Regions from separate parts of the Bacillus sp. JJ664 genome, predicted to be linked through region 1. Evidence: riboswitches for the same ligand, from Rfam matches in the RefSeq annotation. Region 1 holds a riboswitch; each other region holds the start of a gene.
The links. A riboswitch is a leader RNA that binds a small molecule or an ion and turns the genes downstream of it on or off. The one in region 1 is predicted to bind thiamine pyrophosphate.
Positions count from the first base shown of each region.

Region 2: it holds a riboswitch for thiamine pyrophosphate, as region 1 does, so the genes downstream of both, thiC (phosphomethylpyrimidine synthase ThiC) here and thiT (energy-coupled thiamine transporter ThiT) in region 1, are expected to answer to the same signal.
Region 3: it holds a riboswitch for thiamine pyrophosphate, as region 1 does, so the genes downstream of both, thiD (bifunctional hydroxymethylpyrimidine kinase/phosphomethylpyrimidine kinase) here and thiT (energy-coupled thiamine transporter ThiT) in region 1, are expected to answer to the same signal.

Region 1 is NZ_JBALMS010000008.1:11,032-21,954, forward strand. Features, by position in the region: gene V7056_RS01415 (amino acid permease) at 1-1,302, shown strand, start outside; gene opp4A (oligopeptide ABC transporter substrate-binding protein) at 1,507-3,291, opposite strand; gene V7056_RS01425 (ABC transporter permease) at 3,315-4,220, opposite strand; gene opp4B (oligopeptide ABC transporter permease) at 4,235-5,200, opposite strand; gene V7056_RS01435 (ABC transporter ATP-binding protein) at 5,216-6,142, opposite strand; gene V7056_RS01440 (ABC transporter ATP-binding protein) at 6,123-7,148, opposite strand; gene V7056_RS01445 (Dps family protein) at 8,046-8,495, opposite strand; gene V7056_RS01450 (hypothetical protein) at 8,696-8,854, opposite strand; gene thiT (energy-coupled thiamine transporter ThiT) at 9,192-9,767, opposite strand; TPP riboswitch at 9,924-10,028, opposite strand; gene V7056_RS01460 (low molecular weight protein-tyrosine-phosphatase) at 10,330-10,806, shown strand; gene V7056_RS01465 (hypothetical protein) at 10,820-10,923, shown strand, end outside.
Region 2 is NZ_JBALMS010000070.1:18,918-29,840, reverse strand. Features, by position in the region: gene V7056_RS12695 (thiazole synthase) at 1-400, opposite strand, end outside; gene thiS (sulfur carrier protein ThiS) at 403-606, opposite strand; gene thiO (glycine oxidase ThiO) at 630-1,721, opposite strand; gene V7056_RS12680 (thiamine phosphate synthase) at 1,718-2,320, opposite strand; TPP riboswitch at 2,439-2,548, opposite strand; TPP riboswitch at 2,805-2,920, shown strand; gene thiC (phosphomethylpyrimidine synthase ThiC) at 3,053-4,828, shown strand; gene V7056_RS12670 (small acid-soluble spore protein H) at 5,351-5,530, opposite strand; gene V7056_RS12665 (hypothetical protein) at 5,879-6,028, shown strand; gene V7056_RS12660 (hypothetical protein) at 6,113-6,418, shown strand; gene V7056_RS12655 (YjcZ family sporulation protein) at 6,475-6,600, opposite strand; gene V7056_RS12650 (hypothetical protein) at 6,821-7,102, opposite strand; gene V7056_RS12645 (hypothetical protein) at 7,128-7,349, opposite strand; gene bcaP (branched-chain amino acid transporter BcaP) at 7,491-8,897, opposite strand; gene V7056_RS12635 (YeiH family protein) at 9,216-10,253, opposite strand; gene V7056_RS12630 (LysR family transcriptional regulator) at 10,375-10,923, shown strand, end outside.
Region 3 is NZ_JBALMS010000001.1:16,952-27,874, forward strand. Features, by position in the region: gene trpB (tryptophan synthase subunit beta) at 1-726, shown strand, start outside; gene trpA (tryptophan synthase subunit alpha) at 728-1,516, shown strand; gene V7056_RS00115 (DMT family transporter) at 1,683-2,108, shown strand; gene V7056_RS00120 (Crp/Fnr family transcriptional regulator) at 2,147-2,845, shown strand; gene V7056_RS00125 (DMT family transporter) at 2,879-3,343, shown strand; gene V7056_RS00130 (YjjG family noncanonical pyrimidine nucleotidase) at 3,405-4,112, shown strand; gene V7056_RS00135 (FTR1 family iron permease) at 4,599-6,095, shown strand; gene V7056_RS00140 (hypothetical protein) at 6,085-6,459, shown strand; TPP riboswitch at 6,631-6,741, shown strand; gene thiD (bifunctional hydroxymethylpyrimidine kinase/phosphomethylpyrimidine kinase) at 6,881-7,687, shown strand; gene cytX (putative hydroxymethylpyrimidine transporter CytX) at 7,680-8,915, shown strand; gene thiM (hydroxyethylthiazole kinase) at 8,902-9,708, shown strand; gene thiE (thiamine phosphate synthase) at 9,705-10,340, shown strand; gene V7056_RS00165 (acyl-CoA dehydrogenase family protein) at 10,740-10,923, shown strand, end outside.

The DNA of each region.
Region 1 (10,923 bases):
TTAACAATTAGTGAAGCAGGGCCAGGTGGTGCAATCGTTGCCTATTTAGTAGGTGGAATAGTAATGTATTTAACAATGCTTTGTCTTGGAGAGCTTGCTGTAAGATTACCTGATGCAGGTTCTTATCAAACATATGCTACTAAATATGTATCGCCATCAACTGGTTATGTTGTAGGGTGGATGTCATGGTTAAACTGGTCAGTAACGATTGGCCTAGAATTAATTACAGTCAGTATGTTAATGAAGAGATGGTTCCCAGATGTATCTACTTGGATCTGGTGTGTAGTATTTGGCGTACTATTATTCGCAGTTAATGCACTATCTACTAAAAGTTTCGCTGAAGTAGAGTTTTGGTTTGCTAGTATTAAGGTAGTTACAATCGTTGTATTTATTATTTTAGGCGCAGCTGTAATGTTTGGTATTGTATCTGTAGAAGGTACAAAGGCACCAATGCTTACAAACTTTACAGACCATGGTGGTTTATTCCCTAATGGTATCTTAGCAATTATTGTTACGATGGTTGCAGTTAACTTTTCGTTCCAAGGTAGTGAACTAGTAGGAATTGCAGCTGGTGAAAGTGAAGACCCAGCAAAAGCAGTACCTAAGGCTATTAATAATACTGTTTGGCGAATTCTAGTATTCTATATTTTATCAATGTTCGTTTTAGCTGGTTTATTCCCATGGGAAAAAGCTGGCTTAGTAGACAGCCCGTTTGTTGTTGTATTTGATAATATTGGTATTCCATATGCTGCAGATATTATGAACTTTGTTATTATTACAGCGGTATTATCTGTTGCAAACTCAGGATTATATGCAACTTCACGTATGATGTATTCTATGTCTCAAAAAGGCATGGTTAGTCCGGCTTTAGGGAAATTAAACAAAAAAGGTGTACCTTTAAACGCCTTAATTTTCAGTATGATCTTTGGATGTTTATCTCTATTATGTGGTATTTTTGCAGAGGATACAGTTTATTTATGGTTATTATCAATTGCTGGATTCGGAGCAGTTTTCATCTGGGCTAGCATTGCTTTATCAAATCTTTTAGGTAGAAAAAAATATATTCAAGAAGGTGGAAAAGTAGAGGATTTAAAATATAAAACTCCACTATATCCATTCGTACCAATTGTTGCTTTAGTACTTAATGTTGCTGTAATGATCAGCTTGGCATTTATTCCTGAACAACGTATTGCTTTATACTGTGGTATACCGTTTATGATTATTTGTTTAATCTATTACCATTTATCGGCAAAGAACAAAATTGAGAAGTTTGAACTGGAAGAAAATAAAAAGATTAGTTAATTTTCAGACTGTTGACAATCGCTCGCTTTCTTCGTTGCTTCGCCTGCTTGCGGTGCTCATTACTGTTAAAGGTAACTCCGCTCCTCATCCGGCTCATGAGCCTCGAAAGACAAGCGTTTTTAATCAGTCAGATCTCTTAGCTTTTGTATTTTGTTCAAAATGAAAAGGAAGAGTAGCGTAAAGCTACTCTTCCTTTTTTTATGCTTATTTATTTTTTTCTGATTCTTCACTTGTTACAGTGATTTCTTGTAAATGCCCTTGGAACCCTTGACCAGGAGTAATATCATAACCTTTTACTCGGTTGTTTACTCCGTCTAATCCAAAGCGGAATAGAGTAGGGATTAATGGTACTTCTTCACTTACAAGCTCTTGCCAATTGTTATAGACCTCTTGACGGTGGTTTTCATCAAAAGAATCAGGAGAGATACCATCTTTTAATAGTTGATCATTTTCATCATTTACCCAACGAACATAGTTAAATGGTGCATTTTTAGACCAAATTCCAGATGGATCTGGGTCAGAACCAGTTCCCCAAGCTGCTGCGAATACTTCGATTTTTGGATCATCTTTTTCAACCATTTCATAGAATGAGTTGAATTCATGTAAACGTCCGTCTAATAATTGAACATCTAAACCAACATCTTTCCAAGCTTGTAAGTAGAATTGTGCTAATGGTTCTGCGATATCGCCACCACTCATAGATGCAAAGTTGATTTTGAACTCTTTACCATTTGGATCTTCACGTAAACCGTCACCAGTTACATCTTTGTAGCCAGCTTCATCAAGTAAAGATTTTGCTTTCTTAGGATCATAATCATAACCTTTAAGGTTTTTATCAAAGTATTTTGGGAATGAAGGTGGAATAACAGATGTTGCAGGGAATCTTAGCCCTTTATATAGTTTTTCACCTACAGATTTGTTATCAAGTGCATAAGCCATTGCTTGACGTAAACGTTTATCAGCGAACTTTGGATTATCCATTACGTTGACTCCATTTTTCGCGTCATAATGACCTAATTTAAATCCAATATATGAGTAAGATAACTCAGTTCTACCAAGTAACTGAATATTTTTTAATGATTTTGCTTTATCATATTGGTCAGCAGAAACTGAAGCAATATCAATATCACCATTTTCTAATGACGCAGTTGCAATCGTAGGGTTAACTACTTTTAATAGTACGCCATCTAATTTTGGAGCACCATTCCAATAGTCTTTAAATGCTTCGAACTCAACAGCTTCACCTGGAGTGATTTTCTTAATTTTGAAAGGACCAAATCCGATTGGTTCTTTACGAATTTGTTTAGATTCTACTAATTTATCGATTGCCACATCGCCTAAATATTTTTTAGGAAGAGGGTAAGTCCATAAACCAGTAAGAACTGATGGATTTGCTTCTTTAAAAGTAATTGAGATCGTTTGTGGATCGATTACTTTCACACCAGAAATGTTTTTTGCTTTTCCTGTGTGATATTCTTCCATACCTTCAATCATTGACATTTGTGTATCATAACGTACACCAGTGTATTTAGGGCTACCAATTACAAGGTAAGCATATTCTAAATCTTCTGCAGTTACTGGGTTACCATCATGCCATTTTACATTATCTTTAATTTTTAAAGTGATTACTTTTTTATCTTCACTTAATTCGTATGTAGCAGCACCATCTTGATCATATACATAGTTCTCATCTGTTGAAAGTAGTGCTTCATCAAAGAACTGTAATACTTCAGAGTCTGGTTGACCTTCATAAAATACAGTATTTAAAATACCTTCAAATGGTGTATCAGAAATTAGACCATACTTTAACACACCACCAGCAATTGCTTCTTTATCATTTTTTACTTTTACAGGAAATGCAGATGTTTCTACTTTTTCTGTAGGTTTAGCTGATGTTGGCTTGTCGTCTCCGCCTTTACAAGCTGAAAGGATTAGCATAGAAACCGCCATTGCACTTAATACTTTTGAAAAGCTTTTTACATTTTTCATAATTTCACTCTCCTTAAAGTTGTTTAACCTCTTCTTTGCCTTGCATCAGCTGCACGCTTTAGCGCTTCACCGATAAAATTTATACTTAGCATGAGCACTAAAATCATGCCCGATGCAGGTAACCAAATCCACCATTTATTCTGTAGAACATCTGGGTTTGTTGCATATGCTACAAGTGTTCCTAAGCTTGGAGTGCTTTCAGGTAAACCGAATCCTAAGAAGGTAAGACCAGATTCAATCCCGATATTTCCAGCTAAGTTTAACGTAAATGCTACAATAATAAGTGAGCTTACATTTGGTAATAAATGAGTTAATATGATTTTCCAGTTAGGTGTTCCAAGAGCCTTCGCTGCTGCAATATAATCCAATTCACTTTCAGACAATACTTTAGAGCGAATTAGCCTTGCTTTACCTGTCCATAAGAAAATACTCATAATCAACACAAAATTAGGAATCGTAAATTTTGGTACGACAGTTACAAATACTATGATTAACATTAATGTTGGCAGAGATAGAATAAAGTCGATGATCCGCATGACAATACCATCTACCAAACCACCAAAGTAGCCAGCAATTAATCCTAATGATAAGCCTAGAATATTCGTAATGATTGTGATAAATAAACCGATTGTAAAAGAGTTTTTCGTTCCAATAATTAATTGTCCAAATACATCACGTCCACCATAATCAGTACCAAGCCAATGTAGTGAAGAAGGGGGCTGATAGATTGATAGGAAGTCTACCTTCGTAATCTGGTCTTGATCTAAAATAAGCGATGCACCATAAACAGTAATTAGGATTAGACTCAAAATAATCAGTGAAGCTAATGCCATTCGGTCACGTTTGAACTCTGACCAAATTACACTAAAGCCAGAGGGACTTTTTGATTTTTCTATTAGTTGTTTTTGATTTTCAAGTTTCAATTCCATTATTTTCACCTACCTTAATCGATCCGAATACGAGGATCAACTATGCTTAATATGATGTCAGAAATCAATGTTCCAAATAATGTTGCTAAGCTTGTCATAAGTACAAGTGCATTTACAACTGTAAAATCGCGAAGCATCACGGATTTAATGAAGAGCTGTCCAATTCCTGGGTAACCAAAAATTGATTCTAAGAAGATAGACCCAGCTATTAAACCAGTAATCTCGTAACCTAAAAAAGCAGCAATTGGTAAAAATGAATTTCGTAGAATATGTCTTGAATAAATTTTAGATTCAGGAACACCTTTTGACTTAGCTGTTCTAACAAAGTCTTTGACCTTTGTATCTATAATTTCACTACGCAAATACTGTGAAATACCAACAGTAGAGATTAGGGCACCGGCCATTGAAGGCAGGACAAGATGTTGAAGTTTACTCATATAATAAGCAAACGTTCCATTATCAATTTGCGGATCAACACTACCGCCAGTAGGGAATAGATCTAAGTAAAAACCAAAGATAAATAATACGATAAGTCCAAAGATAAATAATGGTGTTGCAAAACCAATATAGTTATACCCGGTGACGAGTTTGTCAGCCCAAGTATCATTCCAACGACCACTTATTATGCCGAGTGGAATCGCTAAAATATATGTAAGGATAAATACACATAGTGCAAGTAATACAGTGTTTCCAATTCGTTCTCCGATAACATCTGTTACAGCTAGTTTATGTGTGTAAGAGATGCCAAAATCACCTTTTACTACATTTTTTATCCAATTAACATATTGAACTTGTACGGGATCATCTAATCCCATCTGCTTTCGAATTTCAGCGATACGTTCTGGAGATGCTTTTGGATCCAATTGTTTACCAGTAAGAGCATCACCTGGCATCGCTTTAGCGAGCGCAAAAATTAATATACTCAAAATAATCATTTGAGGAATCATAATGAGCACTCTGCGAAGTAAAAATTTCCACATATAGCTTTCTCCTTTCTATGGAAGTGCTACTCGATGAGTATCAGATATTTGTTTTAAATCGTAAGGACGACCATTTGCATCAAAGTAAGAAGAAGAGTTCTTTTCATATTCATTTCGTACTTCCTGTCTAGCATTAATTTTTTCAGCTCGTACTTCCGGGCGAATATCAGGAATAGCTGCAATTAGACGTCTTGTATAAATATGTTGTGGGTTAGATAAAATATCTTCTGTCGTTCCTTCTTCAACAAGTCTTCCACGATACATAACACCAATTCGATCACATAAATGACGAATAACGCCAAGGTCATGACCAATAAATAAGTAAGTTAATTTGAATTCCTCTTGTAGGTCCTGTAAAAAGTTTAGTACTTGTGCTTGTACAGATACATCAAGGGCTGAAACTGGCTCATCAGCAACAATCAACTTTGGTTGTAAAGTTAAAGCTCTAGCTATACCAATTCGTTGACGTTGTCCACCGGAAAACTCATGTGGATATTTGAAAAGCGCTTCTGGTGGTAATCCAACCTTTTGTAAATAGTAAAGTACTTTTTCTCGCTCTTCATCCGGAGATAGTTTTTCAAAGTTTCTTAATGGCTCAGCAACTAAATCTATGATTCTTTTCTTAGGATTTAATGAAGAGTACGGATCCTGGAAAATCATTTGAATTTCTTTTCGAAATGCTCTCATTTGCTTCTTACTTAAAGAAATTAGATCATTTTCCTCAAATTCGATACTTCCACCAGTTGCTTTTGTTAACTGTAAAATGGCCTTACCAGCAGTTGATTTACCACTACCAGATTCACCGATTAAACCATATGTTTCACCTTCTCGTAATTCAAATGAAATTCCATCAACAGCTCGAACATAATCAACGACTGTTCTGAAAACTCCACCACGTATTGGAAAATGTACTTTTAAGTCTTCAACCTTTAATAGAGACATTTACAATCGGTGCTCCTTTCTCATTCTTGAAATGAAAATGCTTATAACAAGAACAACGGACATAATGGTTTGGTGTTACTTCATGTAAACCTGGCTGCTCTTCGTGAGCATAAGATTGAATCCACGGAATGCGGTGACTAAATCGGCAGCCCGTTCTTGGTAATTTATCTAAAGGTGGGACAGTACCCTCGATAATATGAAGTCTTTGATTTTTTGAATGAGTAGTAGGTATAGAGTTTAATAGAGAACGAGTATATGGGTGTAAAGGTTGATTGAAAATTTCTTCAACTGTCCCCGTTTCAATAATCTGACCCGCATACATTACGGCTACTCGATCAGCGACCTCAGCAACAACACTTAAATCATGTGTGATCAGGATAATACCAAGTTTTGTTTCTTTTTGAATTTCTTTCAGCAAATCCAATATTTGTGCTTGAATCGTTACATCCAGCGCAGTCGTAGGCTCGTCCGCGATAATAAACGATGGATTGCAGGCAATCGCAATAGAAATCATAACCCTCTGCCTCATACCACCAGAGAGTTCGTGTGGATATTGCTTATATGTAATTGAAGGCTTTGGAATTCCAACTTGAGTAAGTAATTGTAAAGCACGTTCTTTTTTTTGTGAGGATGATAAGCTTGTATGGTAATCTAAATTTTCTTCAATTTGTTTACCGACTGTCATTAATGGATTAAGTGCAGTAAGAGGTTCTTGGAAAATCATTCCGATTTCTCTACCTCGAATTTTATTCATATTACTATCAGATAATGATAATAAGTTTCTTCCCTTGTAATTGATGGAACCTTCCATCTTTGTACGTTTATTTTGATGAAGGCCTAAAATAGAAAGAGCTAAAGCACTTTTACCGCAGCCAGATTCACCAACAATTGCTAAAATTTCATTTTCGTGAACAGTTAACGAAACATCATCTACAGCTGGGTAATACTGATTACTTATACGAAATGATGTTGTTAAATGCTCAATTTCCAAAAGAGGTTTTGACATTATTAGTCTCCTTTCGCGTAATTGTAAGGAAATTGTTAGTTTATTTAGAATTTTCATAAGTATAATATATATTATGCAAATGTTTCAATATTAAAACAATTGACACAACTTATAGGTATTTAGACTTAGTTTTATTATTTTCTGTATTTCGACTTTGGTATAAAATGGGTCGGAAAGATGAGGGTAACAATTAAAATCATTGAAAATATGCGATACATACTGGAAAAAGAGGAAGTAATGGAGCTTCAATTAATTAGAAAATATTTGTTGCAATTAGAAATAAAGTGATAAAGAGGTGATAGAGAATTAAGAAGAATCGTGTCGATTAATGATGTAATTTTGTAGAAAATATAATAGGATATATGGGTTAGATAGGTTGAAATCCCTAGTTACTTTAGCCTAGTTTTTGTAGGTAATTGGGACTAAACTGAGTTGAACTGCTCATGGAACTCATGGATTAGAACAATATGCTTTACATTCTATTAATAAATCGTAACAAATGGCGTTTTTGTTTTTTGGGGTTCGAGTATATGACTTCAGAAATTTACAACGGAAGGTGCGAGACTCCTGAGGGAGATGTGGGAAGGCTAAAGTCCCCGGAGGGCAAGTAAGGTAGGTATGCTAAAACCACGACGTCCTGTCGTAACGCATATATGATCCACATCATGTGGACCCGAAGCTCAAGCTCATACCCCACGGAAAGGGAGCATCCTGGAGTTGTAATCAACTAACGCATTCATAAACAGTGGATATGAAAGAGGTTAGATAATTAAAACAAATGTTTGTTTTAACGAAAAGAAGCATCTTTTTTACATACAAAAACAATTAATAATAGAAAAAACAGTGTAAACAACAAAGAATGATGAATCATTCAATGCAGTTATACACTGTTTTTTATTAACCTAAAAATGCTTTTAACATCCAAATATGTTTTGAAAGTTGTTCGCGAATTGCTAATAACATATCATTTGTGACAGAATCGTTTTCAAATTCTGTGATTTCCATGCCATCCTTTAAATCTTCTATTAAGTATTGGTAGTCATGAATTAGGTCTTGAACCATACCTTCTGCCTTTACTAATTTGTTGGCTTCGTTAATCCCAGAAGTATCTAGATACTCTCTCATAGTAGCAAGTGGTTTTCCACCAATTGTTAATACACGCTCTGCTAGCTCATCAATATGTATACTAGCTTCGTTGTAAAGTTCCTCGAATTTAGCATGTAAGGTAAAGAAGTCTCCTCCTTTAACATACCAGTGATAGTTATGTAATTTTACATATAACACATTCCAGTCAGCTAATTGTTTGTTTAATACATCTACAGTCGTTTTTGTGATGGACGTATCCATTTAAATTTCCTCCTCTAATAATTCAAGAGTTCATGGTGTCTACGATAATCATGTACAACCATCATATATGATATTGAGTAGAAATAGTCATGGTAATATTTGATAACTAAGTGAACAATTAGTAAAATTAACGATTTATAGAAAATAATGCCCCCCAAAAAAATAAAACCATCCATTATATGAATGATTTTACAATTTTTTCAATTAGAATGATCCCCTTTTTCAACATCGGGAGGTTTTGCATCAATAATATGCTCATCGTCCACTTGTAATGAATTTTTTAATAGCATGAAAAATGCTCCAATACCACCTAAAAGTATAATCGTAAAAATGAAGAAAATGAGGATGTCATAAATCAAAACATAAACCTCCTTTGATATTTTTTACTGTATTTATTTATATGAGTGAGGATTGGAGCAAATAACTATAATTCACAAAGTGTTCAATAATTTTATGAATATTTTCCTCAGACTACTAATAAACGCTCGCTTTCTTCTTTGCTCCGTCTGCATGCGGTGATCATTACCGCAAAAAGGTAATTCTGCTCCTCATCCGGCTTTGCGCCTCGAAAAGCAAGTGTTTTCAGTCAATCTGAATCTCTTTGTCAACAAACTTTATATCGCTTTGAAAACAGCTCAGGATAGAAAAAACCCTACTCAAGAAAGAGTAGGGTAATGAGAATATGAATGATGAATATTAAGCAGCTTGATTCTTTTTAACGTTAGCAAGAACTGGAGCTGTTGAAAGTAAAAATACTAAAATGATTGCACAAATGATAAACGATGGAACCATATACCAAGCATTATAAACTAAAGAATATAATGACACTGGTGTTCCTTTTGGAGCATATGAACCAAAAAACACGATTCCTGAAATATAATGACAGATAAAACGGACTAGTGAACCAATAAAAGTACCTACTATTATAAAGGTAGTCGCAGCTGCTTTATTGCCACTTGTTAAATTAGTTTTAACTTGTTTATAAACAATGCCAGCTAAACCTAGCCCTGTGAAAGCGATAATGTAGTCTAATAATATTTGGATTGGATGAACAAAATAAAAGTTGGTTACTAATTGTAGTGCAGCAAGTAATAAGCCAGTTATTAAACCTTGTTTGATTCCCCAACGAAATGCGATTAAAAAAACAGGAAGCATTGATAATGACACAGATCCACCTTGTGGAGCTTTAAATAATGGAAGTAAATCAAAAACCATTGCTAAGGCGGCACACATAGCAATTTCAACCATCATTTGTATTTTTGAATTTCTCATAAAAGATTCCCCCTTATCTCTCTTTGACAACACTCATTGTAAATGAAGCACTTTGGAATAGAGTTTGGATAACTCTTTCAATAGAAGTGTAAATTAGGGAGAGGAATGGTAAAAATAAAAAAAGTAACACTGGTAGCATGATGATCCCAGGGTTACTTTTTCATCGTGCCACATCCCTACGTTAGTATTAACTAACAGGTTCGAAGGGTAAGAATAGTTATACTATTCACTCTCAGCCTCATGGCTCCCCTTGTGGTTCATCGTACATTTAGTTGTCATTACTAAATATAGTCAATATGTTTTAAAAATACAATCATTTTATACGATTAAAATTAAAAAATTTAATCATAAAAAGATAGTAAACCCTATTGAAATGGTTAAATCGATAATCTATATGTGTTCTTACTTGAAAATGTTCATTATGAGTATAATCTTGTTGATTTTAAGTTAAATTATTCACTTTAGCTTTCCTTTTCTTTTTAAATTAGAAAGTGTAGAATGGAATCGAAACTAACAGCTAAATTTTGGCAAAAAGTGTAAAAAATTTGAAGGAGACATCGAAATGATTCATGTATTATTTGTCTGTTTAGGTAACATTTGTCGCTCGCCAATGGCAGAGGCTGTTTTTCGTCAGATAGTGACAGAAAAAGGGTTAGAAAAACAATTTGTGATTGATTCTGCAGGCACTGGAGATTGGCATATTGGTCACTCACCACACAAGGGAACAAAGGAATTACTAGGTCAAAAAGGCATAAATTGCGAAGGTATGAAAGCTCGAAAAGTGACAGATAATGACTTTAAATATTTTAGTTATATTGTTGCTATGGATGCACAGAATAAAGAGGATTTAATGAATTTAGCAAGAAATAATTCTATAGGAGAAATATCACTCCTTTCAGATTACGTACCAACGTCATTATGGAAGGAAGTACCTGATCCGTATTATACGGGAAATTTTGATGAAGTATATAACATCGTTGAGGAAGGCTGCTCACATTTACTTCAACACATTTTAAAGCAACACCAACTAACTGTTTAGAGGAGGATGTAGAATGTCAAAACGTAACAAAGCTTTACGCAATATTCTTGTCGGAGTCGCAATTGGTGCAGGAGTTACTTTACTGAACAAAGAAAATCGTGAAAAAATTTCACGAAA
Region 2 (10,923 bases), on a different contig from region 1:
CATCAGATGTATAAGGTAATACAGTAAATCCTTCTGAAAGTAATATTTCAGATGCTTTTAACGTTTCAATTGGATCTGGTAATAGCGACTTGTCGCAACCAATTATTTCAACCTTTATCATGTCACATAGTCCTGAAGCTTTTGCAAGTTTAGCTATTCTAACTGCTTCTTCTGCTGTCTTAGCCCCAGCGGTATTTGGAAGTAGCTTATATTTCGTTAAATCTAATTGTTCAAGCAAGTTTGGTTGGGATTCCTTAAATATATTCATTCGCCTAACAGCAAATGTTAATACTTCCGTTTCGGATACCTCAACAGCCTTTTTTTGAATATCAAAAGAAGGGTATTTGCCTGTGCCTAGAAACAATCTTGAATGAAATGTATGTTTTCCAATTGTTAACATCATTAACCTCCACCTACAAAATGTATTATTTCTACCATATCTCCATTTGAAAGAACTGTAGTACCGTACAGTTCTCGATACAATATTTCTTTATTTACTTCTACTACAACGATTCGATTTTCTAATTGATAAGAATGAAGTAAATCTTTTACTGTGGAAATATTTTCAGCAAGCTGAATAGTATTGCCGTTCAATTGGATGTTCAAACGTCATACACCTCTCTTTAAAATTATCGATTCACTTTAAACGCTTCTACCCACTCAGGTTTGATCTTTCGTTTCAGAATAAAATCTCGAATCATTTTGCCCGTTTCAGGAGCTAGAAGAATGCCATTTCTAAAGTGTCCAGTTGCAAAAAATATATTGTCATCATCAGGGTGTTTTCCGATAAATGGTTTTTGGTCAAAGGTTTGTGGTCTTAAACCTCCCCAACATGATTCAATGGTCATTTTGGTTATCTCAGGTAGCATCTTTTTGGCAGTTTCAATTAATGATTCAATGCCTAGTAGGGTTGGTTTTTCATCCCATTCGTTTTGAATCATCGTTGCACCAATAACAAGTTTTCCATTGTTTCTAGGAACAATGTAGTTATGATCGTGGAAAATTGTATGCTCCAGCGTCATATGTTCACTTGTAACAGAAAGACATTCTCCCTTAACTGGGGTAAGACGATTATGTAGTCCGAGCTGCTTAAAAAAAGAAGTGCTCCAAACCCCATTTGCAATGACGATATTTTCAGCTGTAAATTGTCCATTTGTAGAATGAATCATAAATGTATTTTCATTTTTTTTAATGTCTAAAACACTAGTATTCTCGTGTATTGTAGCTCCGAGCACTTGTGCACTTTTGGAAAAAGCAGTACAGACAGAAGTAGGAAGCACGCTTACATCATCCTCTATATATGCTGCGCCAATTATATTTGTTGTTATATTAGGTATTTTTCTTTGAACCTCAGTTGGTTTATACCATTTGACTGTTGGTTGAGTCAGAAGGGAAGCTAATTGCATTTTTTCATCGTCATTAAAAGCTAGTTTAAAAATCCCACCTGTTTTCAGCTCAATGTCGATACGACTAAGTCTTTTAAGCTCCTCTTTCAGTTCAAAATATGCTAGTTGACTGCTTCTTGCAAAAGGTAAAAAAATCTTTGAATCATTGCACTCAGAATGAGCTCCGAGCATGCCTGCTGCAGCGCTAGTTGATTTCGAACCAACCTTTTGTCTTTCGAGTACGGCAACGTTTAGTTTTTCTTTTGCCAAGTAATAAGCGATAGAGCATCCAATGATTCCACCACCAATTACGATTACATCAAAATGTTGTTTCATAGAATACTAGTGCACCTCTCCATATATTTTAGAGCAGCATCACGCGGGTTTTCAGAAGAAAAAATACCGGACATGACTGCAATTCCATCAACCTGACACTCTTTTAATATAGGAAGATGATCAGGAGCTATTCCGCCAATTACGTAAACTGGAATTGTAAGAACTTTTTTTATCTCATTTAACTGATCAATTCCATTTGGACGTAAACCTTTTTTGCAATTTGTCTCAAAGCAATGTCCATAAATGACATAATTGGCCAGATCCTTTTCAGAGGAAATAGCCTCTGCTACTGAATGGACTGAGCGACCGACGTTCATTGTTGGATATTGTTCTTTCACTAACTTGACCGGATGGCCGTGAGTTGGCAAATGAATGTTTTTTAGATTGGTAAGCAACGCGACATCTAATCTGTCATTCATGACAATCTTGTTCATAGGAACTTCGTTATCTATTAAAAGGTTTAATAGCGTAAATAGCGCCGAGCTGCTTTTAGATTTTTCTCGTATATGAACAAAATCAACAACATCATGTATTTGATAAATCTTTGAAGCAAGATCATGAACAGAATACATATTATTCGTCACTGCGATTAATTTCAAATTTGTTCCTCCTTTTTGAGAAATAGGCTGTATGTATTGTAAATTTCCTTTTAAAACAAGAAAAACCACCTTCCTAAAACTGGAAAGTGGTTTGTAAGATACACAAATAAACGCATAAAAAGACATTGCGCCACTTTCCTACGCAGGTACGAACCTGTTCAGGTTATGAGGGTTTAAAAGTAATTACTTTATTCTCAGCCCTTATCAAGGGATCCCCTAGTGATGAATACACTATGAAAATTAAATTTAGCATAGCATAAAAATAAAATAATTCAAGATTAAAAAAATGATAGTTTGTAAATAGTATTTCAAAAGTTAGCAAAATAGACACTTAAAGATCTAATTAAAAATAATTTTTCAATGCAAAAATAGTTAATATTTTCAGGCATGAATATGAATTTTCATCCAACCTTGTAAAATTTTAGGGAAATAAAATGATTTACAAAATTGAATCATAGGTTTATATTAAGTCTGTACAAAAGAATAGTTTGACTAGGGGTGTCCAATAAGTTGGGCTGAGAGAGAAACGCGCTTTAAGTTTCTTAACCCTCAGGACCTGATCTGGTTCATACCAGCGTGGGGAAGTTTGCGTTTATTACAGTGGTGATAATTTGTCATTATTGTATTCAAACTAACCGTTAGCCGGGTCTTATATTTTTAAGATACGGCTTTTTTTCATGCTTATCATGGATTGGATTTTGTTCTTTTTAACCACATTAAAAAGGGGAAATCATAATGAACAATTCTGTAAATGAAATGAATTTTTCAATCATGTCTAGTTTTTCGGGAAGTAAAAAAGTCTATATAGAAGGATCAAGAGCGGACTTGTTAGTTCCAATGCGTGAAATTAAGTTAAGTCCAACAACAGGTTCATTTGGGGAAGAGGAAAATGATCCTGTACGAGTTTATGATACAAGCGGTCCTTATACCGATGAAAGCGAAACAGTTGATATTCGAAAAGGACTTAAGTCTATAAGAGGAAAATGGATTACCGAGCGAGCAGATGTAATCGAGTATGAAGGCCGTGAAGTAAAACCTGAAGATAACGGCTTTAAAAGTGAGGTTGTACAGAAAAATATAGAGGTTTTCCAAGCACTAGATAGAAAACCATTACGAGCAAAAGATGGTGCAAATATTACGCAGTTGCATTATGCAAGACAAGGATTGATCACGCCAGAAATGGAATTTATAGCAATAAGGGAGCATGTTTCTCCTGAATATGTCAGGTCTGAAGTAGCGAGAGGAAGAGCAGTTATTCCTTCAAATATAAATCATCCAGAGAGCGAGCCAATGATAATCGGTCGTAATTTTCATGTGAAAATCAATGCCAATATTGGTAACTCAGCCGTCACCTCATCTATTGAAGAAGAGGTTGAAAAAATGACTTGGGCAACACGCTGGGGAGCAGACACAATGATGGATCTGTCTACCGGAAAAAATATTCACACGACTCGCGAGTGGATTATTAGAAATTCACCAGTACCAGTTGGAACAGTACCTATTTATCAAGCATTAGAAAAGGTGAATGGAATAGCTGAAGACTTATCATGGGAAGTATTTAGAGATACATTAATCGAACAAGCGGAGCAAGGTGTCGACTATTTTACAATTCATGCTGGTGTACTTTTACGCTATATACCATTAACAGCTAAACGCGTAACAGGTATCGTTTCAAGAGGTGGGTCAATTATGGCGCAGTGGTGTCTTGCACATCATAAAGAAAATTTCTTATATACACATTTTGAAGAAATCTGTGAAATTATGAAACGCTATGATGTTACATTCTCACTTGGAGACGGATTAAGACCTGGTTCCATTGCTGATGCAAACGATGAAGCTCAGTTTGCTGAATTGGAAACACTTGGAGAACTGACGAAAATAGCTTGGAAGCATGATGTCCAAGTAATGATTGAAGGACCAGGTCATGTACCAATGCATTTAATTAAAGAAAATATGGATAAACAATTAGAAATTTGTAATGAAGCTCCTTTTTACACACTTGGACCACTTACGACGGATATCGCACCGGGCTATGATCATATTACTTCTGCAATTGGTGCTGCGATGATTGGTTGGTTTGGTACAGCAATGCTTTGCTATGTAACACCAAAGGAACATCTTGGATTGCCGAATAAAGAAGACGTTAGAGTAGGTGTTATTACATACAAAATTGCAGCACATGCTGCTGATCTTGCAAAAGGTCATCCGGGAGCACAAAAACGAGATGATGCGCTTTCTAAAGCAAGATTTGAATTTAGATGGAGAGATCAATTTAACCTATCACTAGACCCAGAAAGAGCGATGGAATATCATGATGAAACATTACCCGCTGAGGGTGCAAAAACAGCTCATTTCTGTTCGATGTGTGGACCAAAATTTTGTAGTATGAGAATCTCTCAAGATATTAGGGATTTAGTGAATGAAAAAGATTTTGAGTTAGTTATCGATGAGGGTCTCAAAGAAAAGGCTGATGAATTTAGAAAAAATGGTGGGGAAATATACCAATGAGTGAATGGGGGAGCCTAGAATGAACCGGGTGATCCAAATAGCTAAGCAACTAAAAGAGCTAGAGTCAGAAGTGAGTCAACTGAGAAAAGAGTTAATGAATATCCAAAAAAATTGTAAACATGAATTTCAAAAAAGCGATAATATAAATGTATGTACAAAGTGTCATTACATAGAGAGTCTATATTGGTAATATAAAAAAATAAACCTCCAATTTGGGAGGTTTATTTTTTATTAGGCTATTTTCTATAAGATTGTTGCTTATTGGGTTTGTAACTTTAAAACCAGAAATTGATTACAATGGAAGGTGCGAGATTCCTGTGGGAGTAGGGGGAAGGCTGAGACCCCACAGGCCAAGCAAGGTAGGCATGCTAAAACCACGACGTCCTGTCGTAACGCATGCATGATCCACATCCTGTGGACCCAGGAGGCTCAGCTTACGCCCCACTGAAAGGGAGAATCCTGGAGTTGTCATCAACTAACGCATTCTAAAATAGCAACGAAGTATACGAAAGCAGCCTTTTATTAATGCTCTAATAAGCTGTTTAACGATACTTCTTCTTCGTTTTGTGGTTGCCCAAGCGGATAAATTCTGGCAGTTTCTGCCTGATCATCTACGTGTTGAATATAAATTGGTACTCCATTATATGTGACATTAGCCATGACTGCAGATGATGCGATTTCTTGTGCTCGCTGTTTATTCATTTTATAACCTCCACAAATTAATTAAAACCTCAAATAGTATGTGCATTAGTAATGAAAGTATTCAAATTAACAAGTGTTTTTTTAGCGGAAAAACAGAGGGATAGGTCACTCAATTAACAAAAATGAGATGTATAAAAAGTGGTAGATTTTGGAATATAAAAACTAATTGACAATGATTATCATTATTGATAGTATTTTATCGTTAGTGATAATCATTTTCAATAAATGAGGGGGCAAATAAGGCGACTAATATCATTTAAAATATTTTACCAGTTAGTAACAAGATGATAAGTAGAGGAAGCGCAATAGGATTATTCTTCTAGTCAAAGGAATTGGAGACTAAAATTAATGGAAAAAATTATGCATCAATTAAAAGAAAACGCATTTCAAGCATTATTTACACTGATGAGAATTCTATTTGGAGTAGGATGGTTATTTGCTGGAATCACAAAAATTACAGAAAAAAATTGGTATAGCGAACCTGGAGTCTTTATTTAAAATTATTTTATAATGGCTGTTGAAAAGCCTAATGTCCCGGAATTTTATAAGTATTTCATTCAACACTTTGCTTTAAAGCATTATATGTTTTTTAATTACACGATTCCAGTTGTACAAATCATAATCGGTATTTTATTGATCGTGGGTTTAATGCTACTTCCTTCAATTTTGATTTGTCTTTTCATGCATATTAATTTTATTCTATCGGGTAATATGAACTTAATCAGTCTTACACTTTATACCAGTGCATTTGCAATTTTACTTTCTTTAGACCGTAGCTATGTATTAAGTTTAGATCGTTACATAGGCTTTGAGAAATATATTCATGTTAAAATACAAATGATTGCCATGGAGAGAAATTATCAACAATCAGAAGTCTTGAATGCTTAAATTTTAAATAAAAAAACCTCTTGAATATATTCAAGAGGTTTTATATTTTTTAGTTATTACCAAGCGCCATAGCCGCCTCCAAAATGATCACCTGCGAAACAAGCTGCTCCTACAATGATCAATAGGATGAATAATACAACAATCAATGCAAAGCTGTTATGATGTCTAAATCCATCACTCATACATTATACCTCCTTCATTCTAAATTTGTGGGGCTTTCGAAAAACTTCCCTGTTAGGGGAATGTAGCAATATTACAATTAGGAGAGGTGGATAATGTATCGTATGTTTTTTTGATAACTATGGAACTAGTCTATACACTAAATAGGCTTTAACCCATTAATAAATATTGCTAAAAAAAAGACCGCACTTTGCAGTCATTAGTGATTTGTGACAGAAAAACTTATTTAAATGGAATTTGATTATTAGTTTCCTTTGGTGTAGAAATGGCTGAGTCTATAACATATCCATTAGCGAATTTAACCGCTATTGTTCCTAAATATGTATCAGTAGGCTGAAGTGTTTCAGTACAAGTAAAATAGCGGATATGTACAACATCAACTGTATCCTTGCTAATTTTTTGACATGCAAGCAAATTACTCAAACGTTTTAAAGCAACTTCTCTTTTTAACCCAATGATCTCTTTTTTAATAAAAGAGTCATAGTAATTTTTTAAAGGGAACATTTCATCAACTCCTGATCTTCATCCTTTACATTGATTCAGCGTTATTTGTAGATTGTGGTGATACTTCGTATAGTATTTCATGTTTAGTTTCTACGATTGGTATTTGTTCAATATGTTCAGGAATTTTGCCAGAATTAGTATGATCATACACTCCGAATTGACTAGAGGAAGATACATTCTTTTTGGTCAATTGATAGATCATTAAAATACTGATTGAAATAACCAATATTCCTATAATATAACTCATTTCAATTCACTCCTACAGTTAATTGGCATATATTTTCATTTTAATTTACATTATTCATTATCAATTCAACTATTAAGATATCATATCTAATCAGACAAAAAAATATCCCATTATAGGCAACTATAATGGGATATTTTTTAATTAAGCTGAGTGATCTGAATCATTTAACTTGTTTTCTGGATTTAAACGGCTATTTCTGTATCCATATGAAGCGTAGATGATTAAACCAATTACTAACCAAACTACGAAACCTTTCCAAGTAAATGCTGATAGTTGAAGCATTAAATATACACAGAATACGATAGCTAAAACTGGGACAACAGGCACCCATGGAGTTCTAAAGCCACGTTTTAAATCTGGTTGAGTTTTTCTTAATACTAAAATACCAAGTGATACAGCTGAGAATGCGAATAGTGTACCAATATTCGTTAATTCTGCTAATTTATTTAATGGAATTAATCCAGCGAATGCTGCTACTAATCCACCAGTAATCCAAGTACTTACTACAGGTACTTGAGTTTTCTTGTTAACTTTTGACATTTTGTTAGGTAGTAAGCCATCACGACTAATTGCATAGAATAAACGAGTTTGTCCAAACATCATTACCATTAATACTGTTGTAATACCGATGATTGCGCCTAGAGAAATGAATCCAGCTGCCCAATCTTGGTGGATGAAGTTTAATGCAAATGCCACAGGATCTTTTACGCCTAGTTGATCGAATGGAACGATACCAGTAAGAATTAATGAAACAACAATGTAAAGAACTGTACATACTGCTAATGCAGAGATAATACCGATTGGTAAGTTACGTTGAGGATTTTTAACTTCCTCAGCAGCAGTTGATACTGCATCAAAACCAAAGTAAGCAAATACTACAACAGCTGCTCCAGCTGTTACACCACCAAATCCCATTGGCATAAATGGAGTCCAGTTTGTAGGCTCAACATACCAAACGCCAATTGCGATGAAAAGTATTACTACAGCTAATTTGATAATTACCATTATAGTGTTAAGTTTAGCTGACTCTTTAACACCTCTAGTAAGAATAAAAGTTACGATTAAAACAATGATTACAGCTGGTAAATCTATATAAGTTCCGTTACTAGGATCAAATGCACTTGTTAATGCAGTTGGAAAATGAATTCCAAATCCTGATAATAAACTTTGGAAGTATCCTGACCATCCACTAGCAACTGCTGATGAAGCTAGTCCATACTCAAGTACCATATCCCAACCTAATATCCAAGCAACTACTTCACCGAAAGCAACATAGCTATAAGTATAAGCACTTCCTGCTTGTGGAATCATGGAAGCAAATTCAGAGTAACATAATGCAGCGAAAGTACACGCTAACCCTGCAATAATAAATGAAAGAATAAGTGCTGGTCCAGCATAGTCAGCTGCTGCTACCCCTGTTAATACGAAAATACCAGTTCCTATGATAGCTCCAATCCCTAGCATTGTTAGGTCAAATGCACCTAGTACTTTGTTAAGTGAACTACTTGGAGTTGCACTTGCGACAGATTTTTTACGAAATAAACTCATATGAACCTCCTTAAAATTCTTGATGTGATTTTCTAAAATGTACCTAACTATTTTAATAGTTTTGTATAAATAATAGAAAATTCTGACAATTACTAACGAAAAAATATTATTTGTTAGGATTAATTGATTTTTATAATAACATACGTTTACAGTTTATACAAAGAATTTTTCGACTATTTTTTCAAAAAAACGCAAAAAAACATGGGTAATTAGTCATTAATTGGTTGAAAATTCAAAACAGTGGATAAATATTACAATGTGTATTTATTATCTAAGGATAATAATGGAAAAAAAAGACATGGAATTTTCATGTCTTTTTTATAAACAAATAAAAGTAAAGATTGATAGAAATAATGAAGTAATCAAAATTGCAATGAAAGGACGAAAGGCTTTCGTTTGTAGTTCCTTTACATTGATGTTTAAACCCAAACCAGTCATTGCCATTGTTAATAGAAATGATGTTAAAAAATCGAGTGGATTCTTTAGTTCCTTTGTTTCCATTATTTCACCTAGGAAAAAACTTCCTAAAAAGCTCATCAAGATAAAACCGATTAGAAACCAAGGGAATGTAAATTTGACTTCAGTGTCTTTTTTTATTCCTTTTTTATTCATCCAAAAAATAAATAAAAAACTAACAGGTATTAAGAGGAAAACTCTTGATAGTTTTGATAATAAAGCAAATGCTAATGCATTTTCTCCTGCTGGTGCGGCTGCTAAAGCAACATTCGCAATTTCATGAAGGCTAAGGCCGGCCCAAGTTCCGTATTCTGCAGAATTTAGATGTAAGAAGGGTAAGAGGAGTGGATAAATTATTGAAAATATAGTTCCTACTAGTGCTATGATTCCGATCCCCATTGCTGTATCTTCTTCCTTTGCTTTCATAATTGGTGAAATAGCGGCGATGGCAGCAGCTCCACATATTCCGGTTCCAATACTTAATAGTAATGAAAGATTCATATCTGCCTTTATCAATTTGGCAATCATCATCAGCACGATAAAAGAAAAGAGTACTGTTATCATACTTTTTATCATGATCATAAAACCCTGATGAAAAATGACATTCATATTTAATTTTAATCCATATAATACAATCGCAAATCTTAAAAAGTATTTGGAGGAAAATTGAATGCCAATACGTATATGTTCTGGATATCCAAAAATTTGTCTATATAGAACACTAAAAAGTATGGCACAGGCAAACGGACCAATATAACCAAGCTTAGGGATTTTAGATAATCCAACCCCGATGCAAGCTATTAAAATTGTAAATCCGATTCCAAGAATTAACGAGTAAATTTTTTCCTTATCTATCATTGGTTCTTTTGAATTTTTTTGTACGAATAAATTCGGTTCCAAATCTATCATCCCCTAATCCACAATTCAATTTATATACTTATCGTACGCGATGATTGACGATAAGAAAAATAAATGATTATGATAGTTATCATAAGCAAAATCGATACTAAGAGGTGAACAGATGGACCATTTACTTTTAGTTTTTATAGAAGTTGTTGAGAAAAAAAACTTTTCTCGTGCAGCTGAAGAGCTTCATATGACTCAGCCATCAGTCAGTCAACAAATACAAATACTCGAAAAAAATCTAGGAACAAAGTTATTAAATAGAACGAACAAATTTGTAGAGTTAACGAAAGCGGGAGAAATCGTTTACTCACATGCGAAAGAAATTACAGGTCTGTACAAACGAATGTCGACATTAGTAGATGATTTAATGCATGAAGCGAATGGAGTATTAAAAATAGGGGCCAGTTATACATTTGGAGAATATGTACTTCCGCATATATTAGCAAATGTAAAGTTAAAATTTCCAAATATTATCCCATCTGTCCAAATTGGTAATACAAGAGAAATTGCACAAGCAGTTTTAAAGCATCAAATAGATGTTGGAATAGTCGAGGGCGAATATGTTCATCAAAATGTATTTATGGAAACAGTTGCTACTGATGAGCTTTTTATAATGGCAGGAGTAAATCATCCTTTATCAAAAAATAAAGAGGTAACAATAGGA
Region 3 (10,923 bases), on a different contig from region 1:
GCAAAGGTAATCAGTGTTGAATCGGGAAGTGCAACACTAAAGGATGCTGTCAATGAAGCATTGCGTTATTGGGTTGCAAATGTGGATGATACGCACTATTTACTAGGATCTGTAATGGGCCCACATCCATTTCCTATGATGGTACGAGATTTTCAGAGTGTGATTGGGAAAGAGACAAAGAAACAGTTTTTAGCTAGAAACAATAGACTACCAGATGCAGTTGTGGCTTGCATTGGAGGAGGGAGTAATGCGATTGGTATGTTCCATCCATTTATTGAAGATTATACTGTGAAACTTGTTGGTGTTGAAGCAGCAGGTCATGGTGTGAATACAGATAAACAAGCAGCTTCATTAACAAAAGGAGTTCCTGGTGTGTTACATGGAGCGCTAATGTATCTTCTTCAGGATGAACACGGACAAATACAAGAAGCACATTCAATTTCGGCTGGACTTGATTATCCAGGTGTTGGTCCGGAGCATTGTTACTTAAAGGATATAGGTAGAGTTCAGTACGAATCAATCACTGATCAAGAAGCACTAGACGCGTTTCAACTGCTTGCGAAATTAGAAGGAATCATTCCTGCATTAGAAAGTGCTCATGCTGTAGCATTTGCGATCAAACAAGCTGCTAGTATGAAGGAAGATGAAAGTCTAGTCATTTGTCTGTCCGGTAGAGGTGATAAAGATGTTCATACCGTTCGAGAATTTTTAAAGGGGGAAGTCTAGAATGAACCGAATTGAACAGCAATTTTCAAAGCGACTATCAAATGGAGAAAAGCTTTTTATTCCATATATAATGGCAGGTGATGGTGGATTAGATGTGCTAGGTAAAAGACTTGCTCTACTTGAGAAGTTTGGTGCATCTGCAATTGAAATTGGTATCCCGTTTTCAGATCCCGTTGCCGATGGGCCAACAATACAAAAAGCAGGTATTCGTGCTTTACAAGTCGGAACTACATTACGAGATGTACTAGATGAGTTGAAAGAAGTTCGCTCAATGATTTCAATTCCACTCATCATTATGACATATATGAATCCAATTATGGCTTATGGAATAGAAAAGTTTGTCTCTAATTGCAAGAAAGCTGGAATAGATGGATGTATCATACCTGACTTGCCAATTGAGGAAGAAGGGTTGATTGTCAATCAACTTGAGGGTGCTGGAATTGAACTAATTCGATTAGTTACAATGACGACTCCAAAAGACAGAATACAGAAAATTGCTGAAAGAGGAAGAGGTTTTCTCTATACTGTTACAGTAAAAGGAATAACTGGAGTTCGAAATGATTTTAATGGAGATCTGTCTGCATTTTTAAAAAGTGTAAAGGAATTAAGTAGAATACCAGTACTCGCTGGATTTGGTGTTTCAACTCCTGAACAAGTGAAAAAAATAAGTCGAGATTGCGATGGTGTAGTTGTTGGTAGTAAAATTGTAGAATTATTGAATGTAGAGAAAGTTTCTGAGATTAAACATTTGATACAATCAATAAAAGAAATAGAAATAATGAAGCAATAATGACCATCTGTCTGAATCTCTAAGTTTTAATACTTTGTTCTACAAACTGCAAGGATCTTCTTATTGAAGATCCTTTTATTATTTACTTTTAGGACATATGTCCTTTCCAAGTTATATGTAGATATCTTTTAATAATAGAAGAAATAAAATTAGGGAGAGAACGGAAATGAAAGGGAGTTTATTTGCTTTTTTAGGTGGCGCATTTATAACACTACAAGGTGTAGCTAACGCTCATATTAGTCAGGATATAGGTACTTGGCAAACAGCAACGATAACGCAATTTGCAGGGTTCGTATTAGCATTTATTATTTTATTATTTGTGAAAGACGGAAAATGGCAAATACTAACAAAAGTAAAACCATTATATTTGACTAGCGGCGCGTTGGGTGCAATCATTATTTTCAGTAATGTTACATCTATTCATAAGATTGGTGTAACAATTTCGATTTCGGCTTTATTAATTGCACAGCTATGTATGACATATTTAGTAGATTTGACTGGTTGGTTCGATGTCGTAAAGCAGAAAAAAAGACCATTACAATTTATAGGGATCTCAATGATGATTGCTGGAGTTGTGATCTTAGGCTATTAAGATAAATGAAATTTGAAAGTGTGGAGGTGAACAAAATTATGAAGGAATTGAAGGATCAAGAGCTGTTAAGCTACTATTTAAAAAGTCATCAAATCGAATCTATTTTTAATGACCAGTTAATGCCACACTTAATTTTGTATAGCTTTGATCAAGGAGAGCTAATTTGTTCGCAAGGAGATTCTCCTGAGTATTTATATTTCCTTGTCAAAGGGAAACTGAAGATTTATACGACTTCAGTAGAAGGAAGAACCTTAATTCTTTCTTTTAAGAAGCCAGTGGAGGTAATTGGTGATATTGAGTACGTTCGGGGTACAGATTTTCTCAATACAGCGGAGGCAGTTTCTTCAGTTCACATGATTGGCGTTCATCATCAATGGTTAAAAAAATACGGAAAAGATTTTTCACCATTGCTACAGTTTTTACTAGAAATTATTACAGAAAAATTTTATATAAAATCAAATTCTTTAAGCTTCAATATAATGCATCCTGTAGAAGTCCGATTAGCTAGTTATCTATTATCGGTATCGTTCGATGAATCTGATTCACTACTGGAAGATCAATTGAGAACAGCTAATTTAAAAGATGTAGCAAATTTTATCGGAACGAGTTATCGGCATTTGAATCGTGTCATCCAACAGTTTTGTAAGGATGGTTTAGTCGAGCGTAAAGATGGTTTTATTCTGATAAAGGATAGAGAAGGATTAGTGTCTCTTTCGGGTCATAGCATTTATGAATAGTTATGAAGATAAACGAAATTAGGGGTGTTCACAATGTTTATCGGGTTATTTTTGGCAATCCTTGCAGGTTCGTTAGTCGGACTTCAAAATATATTTAACAGTAAAGTAAACGAAAGAGCTGGGTCTCAGACAACAACAACACTTGTTTTAGGGATGGGATTTTTAGCATCTTTAATGATAGGCTTAATCATTGAAGGAACGAGTTTATTTGACTTTCAGAATATGAAACCATGGTACTGGTTTAGTGGATTTATTGGTGTCGGTGTCGTTACTTGTTTAGTGCAAGGGGTCAAACATCTAGGTCCAACGTATGCAATATCAATCGCCTTAGCCTCTCAATTACTCTTTGCAGTCTTATTTGACTCTTTCGGGATGTTTGGACTTGAAAAAGTGCCTTTTACCTTGAAAGAATGTATTGGCGTAATTGTTATTATGTTTGGTATGATTTTATTTAAATTGAGCGGAGAGAGTGAAAAACAGAAATCACAGGCTGCTTAATATTTATGGAATGGAATCTATGATTATATCATTTTTGATACGATTAAACGGGGAGATCAATATGAATAAGTATAAAACTTTATTATTCGATTTAGATGATACACTATTAGATTTTGGTGCAGCTGAGAAAGTTGCTTTACGTTTACTTTTTGAAGAGCATCAATGGAATTTAACACCAGAAATTGAGGCGAATTACAGGGTCATCAATCAGGGTCTTTGGAAGCAATTTGAAGACGGGACTATTGAACGCTCTGAAGTATTAAATACTCGCTTTTCGACTCTATTAAAAGAGTATGGACACATTGTTGACGGAACATTATTAGAAAATAGCTATCGCCGTTATTTAGAAGATGGCAAACAATTTGTTGATGGTGCTTTTGAATTAGTAAAAAATATACAAAATCATTTCGATCTATATATCGTGACGAATGGGGATTCGCTGACTCAATATAAGCGATTAAGTGCGTCAGGTTTACAGCCGATCTTTAAAGATATTTTTGTTTCTGAGGATACTGGTTTCCAAAAACCTATGAAAGAGTATTTTGATTATGTTTTTGAGAGAATTCCAAATTTTAACGTGAACACAGGGTTAATAATAGGGGATTCCTTAAACGCTGATATTAAAGGCGGTCAACAAGCGGGATTAGATACATGCTGGTTTAATCCTCATAAAAAGCAAAATGATACTGATCTAATTCCAACCTATGAAATACAAAATCTTGATGAGTTATATCAAATCTTACAAGTCAATAAAAGAGTACTAGTTTAATAAAAATAAAATAGTGAAAAAATAAGCGAAAAGTCCTGGATTCTAAGTTATCCGCATCCAGACAGAGTTTATCTTGATCAAAATATACAAGAAAATGAACTGCTATTATAAAAGAAATACGTACGAGCTCTCAGCAAATGTTTCTAACTAAATAATTTATATAAAAAAGTTGAGGTGATTCCCCAACTTTTTTTATATTATAACTTCCTTGACTATAAGGTTATATTTCAATTATCACTGATTAAATGATATTTTAATATATTTTATTAAATGAATATTAGTTCATATTCATCACCATTTTTTTTGTGCACATTATTTTAAATTATATCAAGTAATAGAAATGTTAAATTTTAACAAGAGTTTATAAATATTCTTTTTTATGATTATTTATAGTTAGTCTAGATAAAAAATACCTTTGACTATCTACCTAATTAAGTATATAGTCTATTTGAAAATGATTATCATTCGTATTTAAGGGGAATGAAAATGAAGAAAAATTTAATGAAAGTTATTTTACCTTTACTACTTAGTTTATTACTTATTCCATCTAAAATCTTCGCAGCAAGTCCTGAAGAAGATTTAACGCATGCAAATGCATTTGTTGAAAGCGCTATACTGGCATCTCAGAAAGGAGACTTTTCATCTGCTGAGAAGGACTATAAAAAATTCAATGATGAATGGTTAGCCAAAGAAGATGGGATTAAAAATAAGTCAATTGAAGCATATGGCAAAATTGAGGAAGCGATGGGAATGGTTCAATTCTCATTAGCCCAAAAGACAATTAATCAAGATACACTTGTCAATTCTTTAAAAGAATTGGAAGCAGTAAATGAAAAGTTCATTACACATCAGTTTGCTGAATCCAAAATTGATACAAAGAATACAGGTAGTGTTGAAGATTTAATACAAATATTGAACAATGCATTATCAAGCTTAAAAGAAAATGATGTATCTGGAGCAAAATCAGAAATTGATCAATTTAGAAAATCTTGGATTAGTATTGAAGGGGTAGTATTAACACAATCCCAAAAAGTTTATACAGATGCAGAAAGAGATATGGTTACTTCTTACGCGATGCTGTCTGCTAAAACGCCAGACATTAAAGCAGCAACGAAAACGATAAAAGATATGAGAGATTATCTTTCACCATTAGCAGCTAAAACTAGTTATACAATGTTAGATGCAATCACAATTTTATTAAGAGAAGGATTAGAGGCCTTACTGGTTGTAGTAGCTTTATTAGGATTTATCAGAAAGTCTGGTCATGAGAATAAAAGTAAGTGGATCTGGTTTGGAGTCGGTGCTGGATTAGGTGTCAGTATTATATTAGGCGTGGTCGTGAACCTATTATTTTCAGCAGGTGCTTTTGGGAGTAACAATTTCTTAATTGCAGGATGGACCGGGGTATTTGCTGCAGTCATGTTGCTTTATATGAGTTATTGGCTCCACAGTAAATCAAATTTAAAACAATGGCAATCTTATATTCAAACCAAAAGTACGAAAGCTTTAAACACGGGCAGTTTATTATCACTTTCAATCCTTTCATTTTTAGCAGTATTTCGTGAAGGAACTGAAACAGTCTTGTTCTTTATCGGTATGGCTTCATCTATAAAATTAACAAGTTTATTAATTGGCATTTTATTAGGGGTTCTCATTTTAGCGATTCTAAGTTACTTAATTTTAAAAGTTGGTTTAAAAGTTCCTATGAGACCATTTTTCCTTATATCTAGCATTCTTATGTTCTACTTATGTTTCAAGTTTACAGGTATGGGCATTCACGGATTACAATTATCTGGACTATTACCAGCGACGCAGGCACCAATACCAACAGTGGATTTCTTTGCAATTTATTCTACTTGGGAGAGTTTCATCCCACAAATCATACTATTGCTGATTGCATGTATCGCAGCAATTTTTAATAGATTATCTAATAAAAAAAATGAAAAAAAACAAAAATCGGGGGATATTAAACATGTTATCTAACAAAAAAGTAGTTTTATCAATGGCTCTAGCACTATCATTAACTTTATCTGCATGTGGCACAAAAGAAGACAAAACAATTAAAAGTGGATCAGATGATATGATTCAAACACTTACAGATTTAAAATCGCAAGTTGCTGATAACGATGAAACAAAAGCAAAAGAAAGCGGAGAGGCACTTGAAGAGTCTTGGGAGAAATTTGAAGACTCAGTAAAAGATAAAGATGCAGATCTTTATGAAAAGGTTGAAACGCCTCTACACATTATTGAAGCTGGTGTAAAAGTTTCTCCACTTGACGCAGATACTCTTAACCAAGCTGCAGATGATTTAAACGATGTTCTTAATGAAGTTAAGGACTTAAAATAAAACTTAAACATTACATATTGTAGACTATTTATCTATAGTCTACTCAATGAGTTGTAAGCTTGTAGCGATCCTTACAAAAGTTTTTTCAATAGAATGTAATGAATAAGTCTAACTACTTGAATTTAGTAATAGTATTAATTAATATGAAATAGAAATACAATATGATATTTTGAATAGTACTAGGGGTGCCGTAAATGGTCGGCTGAGATTAAGACACGATTGTCTTTGACCCTTTAACCTGATCTGGATAATGCCAGCGTAGGAAAGTGAGCGAGTAAATGCATATTTATATGTATTTATAACATTGATTTGTTCGAGCACAAGTCCCTATGGGGATTTGTGCTTTTTTGTTTTTAAATCAATCCACAACTTCTATCTGTTAGATCAAAAAAAGTCTATTCATTAAATAGGAGGAAAGAAATTGAAAAAAGTACTGACAATTGCGGGGTCCGACTCAAGTGGTGGGGCTGGAATTCAAGCGGATTTAAAAACATTTTCAGCTCATGGTGTGTTTGGTATGAGTGTGATTACCTCAGTGACAGCTCAAAATACACAAGGTGTATTTGCTGTTCAAGACATTACACCAGAAATGATAGCAAGTCAGCTAGACGCAATTTTTACTGATATTGAAGTTGATGCAGTAAAGATTGGGATGGTATCACAAATTGATACGATTAAAGTCATCGCTGAAAAACTAAGACAGTATAAGCCAAAGCACATTGTTGTTGATCCAGTTATGGTTTCTAAAAGTGGTTATGATTTATTAAGTCCAGATGCGAAAGAAGCTTTAATTCAAGAACTGATTCCATTAGCAACTGTCATTACGCCTAATCTTCCAGAGGCAGAGGTTATAACAGGTAGAAACATTTCAACGATTAAAGAGATGGAAAAGGCTGCTATTTTAATTCACTCATTAGGTGCAAAAGCTGTTCTTGTAAAAGGTGGTCACTTAGAAGACGATGCAACAGATGTTAGCTATGACGGGTACGAATTTACTTATTATAAGGGTACTAGAATAGCTACCATTAATACGCATGGAACTGGTTGTACTTTATCATCAAGTATAGCTTCTAATTTGGCAAATGAATGTCAATTAAATGAAGCAATTAGCAGAGCAAAAGAATACATAACACTAGCTATTCAACATTCATTCTCTATCGGAAAAGGTGTAGGTCCAGTACATCATTTTTATTCGATGTATCAAAAGGCGGGTATACAGCATGTCTAAACTAACTGGGAAGTTAACAAGATGGAACTTCGCAACACTTTGGTTTGGTGCTGCAGTTTCAATCGCTGAAATTATGACAGGTGCACTCATTGCACCTTTAGGTTTTACAAAAGGATTGACTGCTATTTTATTCGGTCATTTACTTGGTACGCTACTTCTTGTATTAGGTGGCGTCATCGGTTCAAGAGAGCGTTTAACAGCAATGGAGTCTACTAAAATATCATTTGGACCTTATGGTAGTTATTTATTTTCTATATTAAATGTATTACAGCTACTAGGCTGGACAGCAATTATGATTGTGACAGGAGCCAGGTCAATTAATGTAGTAACTACATCTGACTTTCATTTTAACCAGCCTTGGGTATGGTGTCTTGTTGTTGGACTGTTAATTTGTACATGGTTATATTTTGGTCAAAATGCTTGGAAGAAGTTAAATAGTGTAGCAGTAACACTATTATTTTTACTAACGGTTGTATTGTGCTTTGTCATTTTTAAGCATAGTGAATTCCTTTTTGAACCAGGCACTTCTGAAATGTCATTTGGTGCCGCAGTTGAATTATCCGTTATCATGCCATTATCATGGCTGCCGTTAATAAGTGACTATACTCGCTTTGCTAAGTCAACTCGTGAAGGTGCAATTGGAAGTTTTGTTGGTTATATGGTTGGTAGTTCATGGATGTATGCAATCGGACTCGGAGCTGCTTTAGCATTTAATGAATTTGATCCAGTGGCAGTCCTAATGAGTGCAAATCTTGGATTATTTGCAGTTGGAACCGTTGTGTTAGCAACCGTTACGACCACTTTTATGGATGCATATTCAGGTGGCATTTCATTAACAACTGTATTTCCTAAATTAAATGGTAAGCATGTCGCAATTGTACTGACGATCATAGGAACAATATTGGCAATTGTATTTCCGATTGAAAAGTATGAAGGGTTTTTATATTTAATTGGCTCATTCTTTGCACCTTTGTATGCAATTTTGTTAACGGACTATTTTATTTTAAAGCGTACGAAAATTAGAAAAACCTTAAAGGTAGACTGGGTTGCAATGCTTATATGGGTAATTGGGATATGTATCTATCGACAGTTTGTACAATTTGATAGTTTTCTAGGAGCAACTGTTCCAAGTATGGTTGTCATTGGTGTGATTTATATTGTCGTTCAATTTGTCATAAATAAATTTGCTAATCAGCAAGTAGGGGGAAATAAAGATGTCAGTTCTTAAAGAAATCAGTCAGTTAATTGGAGATGTAAAGGATAAAAAACCATTAGTACATCATATTACAAACTATGTAACGGTTAATGATTGTGCAAATATGGTTCTTGCGATTGGTGGTTCACCCGTCATGGCAGATGATTTAGCAGAAATAGAAGAAATGTTATCCTTTGCATCAGCGCTTGTCATCAATATTGGTACGTTGAACGAAAGAACAATTCAATCAATGATCACAGCAGGAAAAAAGGCAAACCAACTAGGAGTCCCAGTTATTTTGGATCCAGTTGGTGTAGGTGCAACTACACTTCGAACAGAGACAACGGCAATTTTATTAAAAGAAGTTCGTTTCTCGGTCATACGTGGCAATATGTCTGAAATAAAAATGATTGCAGGATTAAACGTGCAGATTAAAGGTGTTGATTCAATTGCGACTGAAGAAAATGGTATTGAAATTGCAAAAGCTTTAGCGGTGAAATTAGGATCAGTAGTAGCGATTACTGGTGCTGTTGACATTGTTGCATCTATAGATAATGTTTGTACAATCTCAAATGGTGATAAAATGCTTGCGGATGTAACAGGAACAGGCTGCATGAGTACATCTCTAATTGGAACATTCGCTGGTGTAACAAAAGATTATTTCCTTGCTGCAATTGCCGGCATTACGATCATGGGGTTAAGTGGTGAGTTGGCAAAGAAACGTTTAACAAAGGACCAAGGAATTGGAACATTTAAAGTAAATTTATTTGATGAAATCTCTAAAATGTCAGCAGAAACATTGCTAAGTGGAGGTAAAGTTGAATGAGTGTATTGAGAAATAAAGTTGATTATAAGCTCTACCTAGTGACAGATCGTGCTGTATTAGGGGAAAGGGATTTAATCCAGTCAGTTGAAGCTGCAATTAAAGGTGGCACGACGATTGTTCAGCTAAGAGAGAAAAACTGTAGTAGTTTAGACTTTTATGAATTAGCTCTAAGGGTAAAAGAAGTAACCTCAAGATACAATGTTCCACTTATTATCAATGATCGATTAGATATTGCACTTGCAATTGAAGCGGATGGTCTACATATTGGTCAAGAGGATTTACCACTCGCGGTAGCAAGGAAAATCGTTGGAGAAGAAATGATCATCGGAGTGTCAGCAACGACTTTAGAAGAAGCGCTTCTTGCACAAAAACAAGGTGCTGATTATGTTGGTATTGGGTCTGTTTATCCTACAAATACAAAACTAGATGCAAAGCCTGTTTCATTAGAAGAATTAATTGTAATTCGTGAAGCAATTTCGATTCCAATTGTTGGGATTGGCGGAATTAATGAAGACAATGTAACCGATTTGATGAAAACGAAAATAGACGGTGTTGCCATTGTATCTGCCATTTTAGGGAAAGAAGATATTAAAGCAGCTGCAGAAAATTTCATTACTAAAATGAATGATTAAAAGTAAAAACTATCTTATCTTTATGGTAAGGTAGTTTTTTTATTGGAGAATTTTTATCGTATTCCAAACAAAGTTTATACAGGGACAAATTAAAAGGAATGTCTTTATTACTACCTTCATATATATATTAAGTAAACACTACACTAGCTAGTGTTTTTGTTTAATAGAAAGTAAAATATCAATTTTTAACACCTTGTACTAATTTCTTGTCTTAATTTGTCGAAATTATAAGAATTTTGTATAAAGGAAATTGATATAATATATCGAATATTATCAATTGTAAGACTATATTATTTTTTAATATAGATATAAACTGACTCCACTGAGAAAACCGACAGTTGGAGGCATTCTTACGTTTTTTAAAACGTACCTTACTATTAAAAGGAGAGTGACTAGCACATGGATTTTTTATTATCTAAAGAACAGCAATTGATTCAAGAAATGGTACGAAGCTTTGCAGAGAAGGAAATTGAGCCTTTTGCAGAGGAAAATGATCGCGATAGTAGATTCCCAATTGAAACATTCCAAAAAATGGGCGAATTAGGTTTGTTAGGTATTCCTTTTCCTGAAGAATACGGTGGAA